One region of the Pseudomonas sp. PDM31 genome, then DNA from elsewhere that is predicted to be linked to it. Evidence: predicted binding sites of a transcription regulator. Region 1 holds the regulator's gene; the other holds the start of a gene.
The links. The regulator sigma-54, encoded in region 1, starts transcription at its own class of promoters, with help from an activator protein. The targets are predictions, from matches to a motif close to ANTGGCATNNANNTTGCTNT.
Positions count from the first base shown of each region.

Region 2: KW839_RS12555 (CmpA/NrtA family ABC transporter substrate-binding protein) is a predicted target of sigma-54. The motif match lies at 4,390-4,409, and genes of this name have one in related genera.

Region 1 covers NZ_JAHUWS010000013.1:122,421-128,463, reverse strand. The annotation lists gene ptsN (PTS IIA-like nitrogen regulatory protein PtsN) at 1-171, opposite strand, end outside; gene hpf (ribosome hibernation-promoting factor, HPF/YfiA family) at 184-492, opposite strand; gene KW839_RS23155 (RNA polymerase factor sigma-54) at 567-2,060, opposite strand; gene lptB (LPS export ABC transporter ATP-binding protein) at 2,245-2,970, opposite strand; gene lptA (lipopolysaccharide transport periplasmic protein LptA) at 2,970-3,518, opposite strand; gene lptC (LPS export ABC transporter periplasmic protein LptC) at 3,505-4,077, opposite strand; gene KW839_RS23135 (HAD family hydrolase) at 4,085-4,609, opposite strand; gene KW839_RS23130 (KpsF/GutQ family sugar-phosphate isomerase) at 4,609-5,583, opposite strand; gene KW839_RS23125 (ATP-binding cassette domain-containing protein) at 5,861-6,043, shown strand, end outside.
Region 2 covers NZ_JAHUWS010000005.1:329,369-335,411, forward strand. The annotation lists gene rlmKL (bifunctional 23S rRNA (guanine(2069)-N(7))-methyltransferase RlmK/23S rRNA (guanine(2445)-N(2))-methyltransferase RlmL) at 75-2,345, opposite strand; gene rmf (ribosome modulation factor) at 2,875-3,090, shown strand; gene KW839_RS12550 (quinone-dependent dihydroorotate dehydrogenase) at 3,280-4,299, opposite strand; gene KW839_RS12555 (CmpA/NrtA family ABC transporter substrate-binding protein) at 4,529-5,740, shown strand; gene KW839_RS12560 (ANTAR domain-containing response regulator) at 5,756-6,043, shown strand, end outside.

The sequences.
Region 1 (6,043 bases):
GGAACCGAGTTTTTCACGGGCAATCAATGCCTCGAAGACATCTTGCATCTCCATGCCCGGCACTTCGCGGGCGATCAGATTGGCAATTTGTTCGAGGGCTTTCTTTTTACTGCCGCCCGGCACGTTCACCAGGGAACGGCCGGGGGTCAGGATACTTTCAAGTCGGATCATGGGTTGGGAGTGTTAACGACCGGTTGCGCCCTGAAGGAGGCTCTGGGTCTTTTCCTTATGCTTTTTGAGTTGGCGATCCAGCTTGTCGGTGAGTGAGTCGATAGCCGCATACATGTCGTCATGTTCTGCGTTTGCGACTACTTCACTACCGGGAATATGCAAGGTGGCTTCGATTTTCTGCTTCAGCTTTTCGACTGTCATCGTGACCTGCACGTTGGTGATCTTGTCGAAATGCCTTTCCAATCGTTCGAGTTTTTCGCCGATGTAGGTGCGAAGAGGTTCGGTCACTTCCAGTTGGTGTCCACTGATATTGACTTGCATACAGCTTCTCCTTCGTTGCCAGTGCATAAAGCGGTAGATCAGATGATCTACCACTGGAACGCTGTGGCGTGGCTCTACATCAACCGCTTACGTTCGCTCGAAGGCGCGATCCCGAGGGATTCGCGGTATTTGGCGACGGTGCGGCGAGCCACCTGAATGCCTTGTGCTTCCAGTAAACCAGCGATCTTGCTGTCACTCAATGGCTTTTTCTGATTTTCCGCGGCAACCAGTTTTTTGATGATCGCGCGGATCGCCGTAGACGAGCATTCACCGCCTTCGGAGGTGCTGACGTGGCTGGAGAAAAAGTATTTCAGTTCATATATTCCCCGAGGGGTGTGCATGAACTTCTGGGTGGTGACCCGGGAAATCGTCGATTCGTGCATGCCCACCGCTTCGGCGATGTCATGCAGGACCAGCGGCTTCATGGCTTCATCGCCGTACTCGAGAAAACCGCGCTGGTGCTCGACGATCTGGGTCGCCACTTTCATCAGGGTCTCGTTGCGGCTTTGCAGGCTCTTGATGAACCAGCGGGCTTCCTGCAACTGGTTACGCATGAAGGTGTTGTCGGCGCTGGTGTCGGCGCGGCGCACGAAACCGGCGTACTGGGCGTTGACGCGCAGGCGTGGCACCGACTCCTGATTCAGTTCGACCAGCCAGCGCTCGTTGTCCTTGCGCACGATGACGTCCGGTACGACGTACTCGGCTTCGGTGGACTCGATCTGCGAGCCGGGCCGAGGGTTGAGGCTCTGAACCAGTTCGATCACCTGGCGCAGCTCATCTTCCTTGAGTTTCATGCGGCGCATCAGCTGGCTGTAGTCGCGGCTGCCCAGCAGGTCGATGTAGTCGCTGACCAGGCGCTTGGCCTCGGCCAGCCAAGGGGTCTTGGCCGGCAACTGGCGCAATTGCAGCAGCAGGCACTCGCTCAGGTTGCGGGCGCCGATGCCAGCGGGCTCGAATTGCTGGATGCGGTGCAGGACGGCTTCGATTTCGTCCAGTTCAATGTCCAGCTCCGGATCGAAGGCTTCGAGGATTTCCTCGAGTGTCTCGTCCAGGTAGCCCTGATTGTTGATGCAGTCGATCAGGGTGACGGCTATCAGCCGATCGGTGTCGGACATCGGCGCCAGATTCAACTGCCACAGCAGGTGGCTTTGCAGGCTTTCGCCAGCCGATGTGCGGGTGGTGAAATCCCATTCGTCGTCATCGTTGCTTGGCAGGCTGCTGGCGCTGGTCTGATAAACGTCTTCCCACGCTGTATCGACGGGGAGCTCGTTGGGAATGCGCTCGTTCCAGTCGCCTTCCTCCAGGTTATCCACCGTGGGGGCGCTTTCCTGGTAGGAAGGCTCCTGAATGTCGGTATTGGGCTTCTGTTCGGCACTGTCGGCCAGGGGGTCGGAGTTGTCGAAGTCGTCGCCTTCTTCCTGGCGTTCGAGCATCGGATTGGACTCCAGCGCCTCCTGGATTTCCTGTTGCAGGTCCAGGGTCGACAATTGGAGCAGGCGGATGGCCTGTTGCAGCTGCGGTGTCATCGTCAGCTGCTGGCCCATTCTCAAGACTAGCGATGGTTTCATGGCAGGGGCTTAACACCTTATTCGCCGGCGCACATGCGCCATCCACTACAGGGCGCCGAAGCGCCAAACATAAGCAAATTATATGCCCGAAACTGCAGTGTTTGCCTAGAGCGCTGTAACAATAAAAAAGTGTTGATTTTTTATCGAGATAAGCACTCTGGCGACCTGCCAGACACCTCAGCGCTTACAGGCGGAACTCATGGCCCAGGTAAACTTCCTTCACCAGGTCGTTGGCCAGGATGGTCTCGGCGTCGCCCTCGGCGATCAATTGGCCATCGTTGACGATGTAGGCGGTTTCGCAGATATCCAGGGTTTCACGGACGTTGTGGTCAGTGATCAGCACGCCAATGCCCTTGGCCTTGAGGTGGTAGATGATCTGTTTGATGTCGCCCACCGAAATCGGGTCGACGCCGGCGAAAGGTTCATCCAGGAGGATGAATTTCGGGTTGGTGGCCAGTGCCCGGGCGATCTCCACGCGGCGGCGCTCACCGCCGGACAGGCTCATGCCGAGGTTGTCGCGGATGTGGCTGATGTGGAATTCCTGCAGCAGGCTTTCCAGCTCCTTGCGGCGACCGGCCTTGTCGAGCTCCTTGCGGGTCTCGAGGATCGCCATGATGTTGTCGGCCACCGAGAGTTTGCGAAAGATCGATGCTTCCTGCGGCAGATAGCCGATGCCGGCCTTTGCACGGCCGTGCATTGGCTGGTGGCTGACGTCCAGGTCGTCGATCAGCACGCGACCCTGATCAGCCTGCACCAGGCCTACGATCATGTAGAAACAGGTGGTCTTGCCGGCGCCGTTGGGGCCGAGCAGGCCGACGATCTGACCGCTGTCGATGGACAGGCTGACATCACGTACGACCTGGCGGCTCTTGTAGCTCTTGGCCAGATGCTGAGCTTTCAGAGTTGCCATTACTGGGCCTTTTTCTCGTCGGTTTTCTTCTTCGGCTGGATAACCATGTCGATGCGCGGGCGCGACTCGGTCACCTTGCTGCCGGTAGCGCGACCGGCGCTGGCGAGCTTCTTCTCGGTGTCGTAGACGATTTTCTCGCCCTGGGTGATGTTGTTGTCCTTGTCGACAACTTTGGCCTTGTCGATCAGCACGACGCGATTTTGCGCGGCGTGGTACTGGATCGTCACGCCCCAGCCCTGCACAGGCTTGGTATCACCAGCCGTTTGCAACTGCTCGAAGTAGGCCAGATTGCCCACCGAGGTCACCACGTCGATGTCACCGTTGGGGGTGCGGGTCATGGTTACCTTGTTGCCGGTAACCTTCATCGAGCCCTGGGTGATGATTACGTCGCCGGTGTAGGTGGCAACACCGTTCTTGTCGTCCAGTTGGGCGTCGTCGGCCTGAATGCGAATAGGCTGTTGTTGATCGTCCGGCAGAGCCCAGGCGCTCACGCTTCCCAGTGCTGCGCCCAGACTGAGCAAAATCGGAAGGGTTTTAACGAGCCTCATACTGTCCTCTTACGTTCGATAGCAGGTGTATCCTGCTTTCTTTCAAATACGCTTTCATTCCCTTGCCAGTCGATACACCGCCAGCGCCGTCGATTCTAACGTCTTGCTCGGTCTGCGCATATTCTTGCTGCGGGAACACCGTCATGCGGGTGCTGGTGATCAGGGTTCTTCGGTTTTTCTCGTCGAAGCGAGTGATGCGCACGTCATCGATCAATTCGACTTCCGTGCCGTCCGGGTTTACTTCAGCGCGCAAACTCTGGACATGCCATGGAAACTCCGTACCGCGAAACATATTCAGGTCGGGGTTGGTCAGCAGTGTCACTTCGGTCGCCTTGAGGTGTTCGACCTTGTCCGACGTCATTTCGTATTGCAATCCGCCGTCCGGCAGGAACTGCACACTGTGCGCATTGATGGCGTAATAGTCGATGGCACTTTCATCGACAGGCACAACCGGCTTGTCGAGGAAACGTTCAGGGCTGATGTTCCAATAGCCGACCGCGGCGAATATCGCAGCGATGCAACCGAACAGTAGTGTGTTGCGAAACTTTTTGCTCAGCATAGTGGGCTCACAGGTACGCAGCGTTGGCCGCATCGAGGCGGCCCTGGGCGCGCAGGATCAATTCGCAGAATTCGCGTGCGGCACCTTCGCCGCCACGGGCAACGGTAATGCCGTGGGCGTGTTCGCGCACGAAGCTGGCGGCGTTGGCCACCGCCATACCCAGGCCTACGCGGCGAATCACCGGCAGGTCCGGCAGGTCGTCGCCAAGATAGGCGACCTGTTCATAGCTTAGATTGAGTTGGGCGAGAAGTTCGTCCAGTACCACCAGTTTATCCTCTCGTCCCTGATAAAGGTGCGGGATGCCGAGGTTCTTGGCCCGTCGCTCGACCACCGGGGTCTTGCGGCCACTGATGATAGCTGTCTGTACGCCGGCTGCCATCAACATCTTGATGCCCTGGCCGTCGAGGGTGTTGAAGGTCTTGAACTCGCTGCCGTCTTCGAGGAAGTACAGGCGCCCGTCGGTGAGGACGCCGTCGACGTCGAAAACCGCCAGTTTGATCTGCTTGCCACGTTGCATCAGGTCAATGGTCATTACATTACTCCTGCGCGCAGCAAGTCGTGCATGTTCAAGGCACCGACCGGGCGGTCGTCGCCGTCGACCACGACCAGCGCGTTGATCTTGTGGTCTTCCATGATTTTCAGTGCTTCGGCCGCGAGCATCTCGGCCCGGGCAGTCTTACCATGGGCGGTCATGACCTGGTCGATGGTGGCGCTGTGGATGTCGATGCTGCGGTCCAGGGTTCGGCGCAAATCACCGTCGGTGAAGATCCCCGCCAGTTTGCCGTCGGCTTCCAGGATCACGGTCATGCCCAGGCCCTTGCGGGTCATTTCCATCAGCGCGTCCTTGAGCAGGGTGCCGCGTTGCACCTGTGGCAGCTCCTGGCCGGCGTGCATGACGTTTTCCACTTTCAGCAGCAGCCGTCGACCCAGTGCACCACCGGGGTGGGAAAAGGCGAAGTCTTCGGCGGTAAAGCCGCGGGCTTCCAGCAGCGCAACAGCCAGGGCATCGCCCATGACCAGTGCTGCGGTGGTCGACGAGGTGGGCGCCAGGTTCAATGGGCAGGCTTCATGCTCGACGTGAACATTGAGGTTGACCTCGGCAGCCTTGGCCAGCGCCGACTCGGGGTTGCCGGTCACGCTGATCAGCTTGATGCCAAGGCGCTTGATCAGTGGCAGCAGGGTGACGATTTCATTGGTGGAGCCGGAGTTCGAGAGCGCCAGAATGATGTCGTCACGGGTGATCATGCCCATGTCACCATGGCTGGCTTCGGCCGGGTGCACGAAAAAAGCCGTTGTGCCGGTGCTGGCCAGGGTGGCGGCGATCTTGTTGCCGACGTGCCCGGATTTGCCCATGCCGACCACCACCACGCGGCCTTTGCTGGCCAGAATCATCTCGCAAGCGCGTACGAAATCCGCGTCGATATGGGGCAGCAGGCCTTGTACGGCCTCTACCTCGAGGCGGATGGTGCGTTGTGCCGATTGAATCAGGTCGCTGGATTGGCTCATGTCTGAAATCGTATAGCCCGATGAAAAGGCGGCGATTATAGCGGTTATGATCGAATCCCTCACGCTAGTTCGTCGCGCATTGTCACTCCTTGTTACCACGAAGCCTCTATAAAGAAGCTTTCAGTCATTCATGTTGTTGCACATGGCCCGGCTTTAGCCTTGGGCGCGTGGCCTTTGCAGTGATATAGTTCGCCGCCTGTTCGGCCTGCCCGGGAGGTATGTGCTTTCGCTGGAAAGCCAGGCGCCCGAGCAAGAGGCTGCATCGCAAGGAGTTTAGATGAGTGCCGATAACGCCTACGCGGTCGAGCTGAAGGGACTGACCTTCAAGCGCGGTGCGCGGAGCATTTTCAATAACGTTGATATTCGCATACCGCGCGGCAAGGTCACCGGCATCATGGGGCCTTCCGGGTGCGGCAAGACCACGCTCCTGCGTTTGATGGGCGCCCAGTTGCGGCCTACC
Region 2 (6,043 bases), on a different contig from region 1:
TTCCCCGCGGTGTTCTTGAGTTCATCGCGAGCAGGCTCGCTCCCACAGTGGGTCAGAGGGCCGCGCTCGGCTGATTAACGCGCCATGATTTTCCAGGCACGATGGATCTTGGCGTTACGAGCAAAATCCGGGTCGATGGTCTTGGCAGTGATTTCTTCCACCGCATAGCGCTCGCTGAGGTTCGGCTCCAGCTCGAACTTGCGGAAGTTGTTGGAGAAATACAGCACTCCACCGGGCGCCAGACGGGCCATGGCCAGGTCGATCAGTTGCACCTGGTCGCGTTGCACGTCAAACACACCTTCCATACGCTTGGAGTTGGAAAACGTCGGCGGGTCGATGAAGATCAGCTCGTACTCGTCACGGCTGGCTTCGAGCCAGGCCATCACATCGCCCTGCTCCAGGCGGTTCTTGTCGGAGAAACCGTTCAGCGACAGGTTGCGCCGCGCCCAGTCCAGATAGGTTTTCGACAGGTCGACACTGGTGGTGCTGCGCGCGCCACCCTTGGCGGCATGCACGCTGGCGGTCGCGGTGTAGCAGAACAGGTTGAGGAAGCGTTTGCCCGCGGCTTCTTTCTGGATGCGCATGCGCATCGGCCTGTGGTCGAGGAACAAGCCGGTGTCGAGGTAATCGGTGAGGTTGACCAGCAGCTTGATGCCACCTTCGTTGACCTCGACGAATTTGCCCTGTGCCGCCTGACGCTCGTACTGTTTGGTGCCGCTCTGACGCTCGCGGCGCTTGACCACCACGCGGCTCTTGTCGATGTTCAAGGCCTGGGGAATTGCAGCCAGGGCATCGAACATGCGCGCCGAGGCCTTTTCCGGATCGATGGATTTCGGTGCGGCGTATTCCTGAACGTGGACCCAGTCGTGATACAGGTCGATGGCCATGGAGTATTCCGGCATGTCGGCATCGTAGACGCGATAGCAGTCGATGCCTTCACGCTTGACCCACTTGCCCATGGCCTTGAGGTTCTTCTGCAGGCGATTGGCAAACATCTGCCCGCCTTCGCTCAGGCGTGGCTGCTCGATCACCGGTGCCGGTGCTGGCGTCGGTTTGATCGGGTTGCCGTTTTTGTTGTACTTGCGCTCTTGCGGCTCGCTTGGGGCCTGATCGTAGGCCGCCTGCTCGCGCTCGACCTGGCGCTGCTCCGGTGTACGACGTTCGCCGGTGACGAACTGATCCGGCAGCACCTTGATCAGCAACAGCTTGCACGGCAACGCGCCGTTCCAGAACGAATACTGTTTGTGGCTGCGGATGCCCATGCGCTTGCCCAGATCCGGTGCGCCGGTAAACACCGCCGCCTCCCAGTTCAGGCAGGCCTGACGCAGGCGTTCGCCAAGGTTCTGGTAGAGGTAGAGCAGGCTCGCCTCGTCGCCCAGGCGCTCGCCATACGGAGGGTTGCAGATCACCAGGCCTTTCTGGTTCTGGTCCGGGCGCGGCTCGAACGTCGCCACTTCGCCCTGGTAGATCTTGATCCACTCGCTCAGGCCGGCGCGTTCGACGTTGTTACGTCCTGGCTGAATCAGGCGCGGGTCGGCTTCGTAGCCACGAATCCACAGCGGTGGCTTGGCCAGGCCGGCAGCGGCACGCTCGGAGGCTTCTTCATGGAGTTTTTTCCACAGCGCTGGAACGTGGCCCAGCCAGGCGGTGAAGCCCCATTGCTCGCGGCGCAGGTTCGGCGCGATATCGGCGGCAATCATCGCCGCCTCCACCAGGAACGTACCGACACCACACATCGGGTCGGCCAGGGCGCCGCCTTCGGCCGCGATGCGTGGCCAGCCGGAACGGATCAGGATCGCCGCCGCAAGGTTTTCCTTCAGCGGTGCCGCGCCCTGCTGCAGGCGATAACCGCGCTGGTGAAGGCTGTGGCCGGACAGATCGAGGGAAAGGATCGCCTCGCCGCGATCCAGGCGCAGGTGAATGCGCAGGTCCGGGTTGAGCTTGTCAATGGACGGCCGATCGCCCTGCGGGGTGCGCAGTTTGTCGACGATCGCATCCTTGACCTTCAATGCGCCGAAGTGGGTGTTGTCGATGCCCGAGCCATGGCCGCTGAATTCGACGGCCAGGGTGCCGTCATTGAGCATGTGGTCTTGCCACTCGATATCCAGCACACCGTGATAGAGGTCTTCTGCATCCTTCATCGGGAAACGCTTGAGCACCAGCAGCACCCGGTTCGCCAGGCGCGACCACAGGCACAGGCGGTAAGCGGTTTCCATGGTGGCCATGCCGCGCACGGCAGAAGTGTGCTCACGCGCTTCCTCAAGGCCAAGCCCGATGGCTTCCTCGATCAGCAGGCCTTCGAGGCCCTTGGGGCAAGTGAGGAAGAGTTCGAAACGATCGGACATGGGAATTCCAGAACCTTTAGCGAGTGACCGGGCAACGCATTGCCGGTCCGGTTTTGTATCAGGCGCTTTTCTAGAAGAACGCCCGCGTGGCACGAAGGTGTGCCGTTCCACCCTTGCTGCCCGGGTTAAATGAGCTTAGATGCAAAGACAGATAAAAAAGTTGATGCCACAAAAAGACATAATTCGACCCTTCGTCGAATAATCGCCCTCGGCAACGGGAGACATTCTCACTAAGGATTAAGCCCATCATTTTTGCAGGGGGCCGATCATACCGGGGTTTGGCTCACAACGACGGGTTAAACATCGAGTTGCTTAGTGCCATAGCACATTAATCGTTACTTCCTTATGACAAAACGATCATTCCCTCGATGTGACGCATTGGTTAGAACTCATCTCAGGTTGGCGCCGCAACGACGCCAACACCCTTGGCTCGTCACGCCGGCAACGAGCCCCAACGGCAGAGTATTTCTGCCAGACCTCGATCGAGGTCAACGCGATGAAAACAGTCAACAAGTGAGGGCTACACCCTATGAGAAGACTTAAGCGTGATCCGTTGGAAAGAGCATTTTTGCGCGGATATCAATATGGCGTTGGTGGCAAATCCCGTGAGCTTTGCCCATTTACTCTACCGTCGGTACGTCAAGCCTGGATTAACGGCTGGCGAGAAGGACGCGGCGACAACTGGGACGGTATGACCGGCACTGCGGGAATCCATAGACTCAACGAACTTCACGCCGTCGGCTAAACACAGGGCACAACACTCCGACACGACAATCTGAATCAGTATCGAATTAACCACGCACGTCCCATCCGGACGGCGGGCTTCGGCCCAGGGGCTCCTTAAAGGAGCCCTTTTTTGTGCCTGCCAAAAACTCAGCGGCAAACTATTGTGGCGAGGGGGCTTGAGTGAACAGCATTACGCTCCTCCAAGCGATCAGCGCAAGGCGGCGATGGCGTCCACGGATTCGCGAATCAACGCCGGGCCTTTGTAGATGAAACCCGAGTAGATCTGCACCAGGCTCGCACCCGCGCTGATTTTCTCCGCCGCGTGTCGGCCTTCGGTAATGCCGCCCGCCGCGATGATCGGCAACTGCCCACCCAATTGCGCCGCCAGCACTTTCACCGTGTGGGTGCTCTTGTCGCGAACCGGGGCGCCAGACAAACCACCCGCCTCATCACCAAACTCCATGCCTTCGACGCCTACGCGGCTCAGGGTAGTGTTGGTGGCGATGACCGCGTCCATGCCGGTTTCGATCAGTGCCTGGGCAACTTGCGCGGTTTCTTCATCGGTCATGTCCGGCGCAATCTTGATCGCCAGCGGTACATGTTTGCCATGGCGCAGCGCCAGCTCCGCGCGGCGCTCGGCCAGGTCGGCGAGCAATTGCTTGAGAGAGTCGCCAAATTGCAGGCTGCGCAGGCCCGGGGTGTTCGGCGAGCTGACGTTTACCGTCACATAGCTGGCGTGGGCGTAGACCTTGTCCAGGCAGATCAGGTAGTCGTCGACCGCACGCTCGACCGGGGTATCGAAGTTCTTGCCGATGTTGATGCCCAGCACGCCCTTGTACTTGGCTGCCGCCACTCGGGCCAGCAGGTGATCGACACCAAGGTTGTTGAAGCCCATGCGATTGATGATCGCCTCGGCTTCCGGCAAGCGGAACAACCGCGGTTTCGGATTGCCTGGCTGTGGACGCGGGGTGATGGTGCCGATTTCGACAAAACCGAAACCCAGTTGCGCGAAGCCGTCGATGGCCGCGCCGTTCTTGTCCAGGCCGGCCGCCAGACCCACCGGGTTGGGGAAGTCCAGGCCCATGACGTTCACCGGGACCTTCGCCGGCGCCTTGCACAACAAGCTGTTGAGCCCCAGGCGTCCTCCTGCGCCGATCAGGTCCAGGGACAGATCGTGGGAAGTTTCCGGGGAAAGTTTGAACAACAGCTGACGGGCCAGGGTGTACATGGGCAGGTCGGACTCAGGGCTACGAAAAGTGGGGCAGATTATAGCCGCGCATCAGGGTTGCAAGCGAGGCGCACGAGAAAATCAGCCCGCGATGGCATATGCCTTGCACCTCTACCGGAATCAGCACCCTTGCCAATGGCGGGATAGGTGCAAGGACGATGGCGTCGTCACCCGGCCTGGCGGACGCAGTGGCCTGGGGCGATGCCTTTTTTTTGAAGGTGCCATAGCAATGAACGAACCCTCAACCACCCCCTTGGCCTGGGTCAACGGCAGCGACGCCCCGGAAAAGACCGAAATCAATCTCGGTTTCATGGCCCTCAGCGATTGCGCATCGGTTGTGGTCGCCGCCACCCAGGGCTTTGCCCAACCCTATGGGCTGACCCTTAACCTCAAGCGCCAATCCTCCTGGGCCGGCCTGCGGGACAAGCTGGTCAGCGGCGAACTGGATGCCGCCCACAGCCTGTACGGCCTGGTGTATGCCGTGCACCTGGGTATCGGCGGCGTGGCGGCGACGGACATGGCGGTGCTGATGGGCCTCAACCAGAATGGCCAGAGCATCAATCTCTCCCACGGATTGCAGACGCAGGGTGTGAGCAGTCCTGAAGCACTCGAGCGGCACGTGCACCAAACTCGCTCAAAACTCACCTTCGCCCAGACCTTCCCCACCGGCACTCACGCCATGTGGCTGTATTACTGGCTCGCCAGCCAGGGCATTCACCCATTGCAGGATGTCGATAGCGTGGTAGTGCCGCCACCGCAAATGATCGCGCACCTGCAAGCAGGGCGTATCGACGGTTTCTGCGTCGGCGAGCCCTGGTCCGCCAGCGCGGTGCAACAGGATCTCGGTTTTACCCTGACCACCAGCCAGGCGATCTGGCCCGATCACCCGGAAAAAGTCCTTGCTTGCACCCGTACTTTCGTCGAGCAATACCCCAATACCGCGCGGGCGCTGGTGATGGCGATTCTGCAAGCCAGTCGGTTTATCGAGCAAAGCCAGGAAAACCGTCGCAGCACGGCGCAGTTGCTCAGCGCCGCGCAATACCTCGACACGCCACTGGAGTTTATCGAGCCGCGCCTGCTCGGCGACTATGCCGATGGTCTCGGCAACCGCTGGCAGGACCCGCACGCCCTGCGGTTCCACGCCAATGGCGAGGTCAATCTGCCGTACCTGTCCGATGGCATGTGGTTCATGACCCAATTCCGCCGCTGGGGGTTATTGCGCGACGATCCGGACTACCTTGCCGTAGCCCGACAGGTGCAGCAACTGGACCTGTATCGGCAGGCCGCCGATGCCGTCGGCGTTGCCGCCACGGACAAGGAAATGCGCCGCAGCCAGTTGATTGACGGCAAAATATGGGACGGCACAGACCCGGCCGGTTATGCCCGTGGTTTCAAGCTGCACGCGATGAGCGACAGCACGCCGCTGCTCGCCAGCCACTGACAGGAGACTGCAAATATGTTGCGAATCCTGCTGATCAACGACACGGCGAAGAAAGTCGGGCGGCTGAAAGCGGCACTGACGGAAGCCGGGTTCGAGGTGATCGACGAATCAGGCCTGACCATCGACCTGCCCGAACGCGTCGAAACGGTGCGTCCGGACGTGATCCTGATCGATACCGAGTCACCGGGGCGCGATGTCATGGAGCAAGTGGTGCTGGTGACCCGCGACCAGCCCCGGCCAATTGTGATGTTCACCGACGAGCACGACCCCGGCGTGATGCGCCAGGCCATCAAGTCCGGGGTC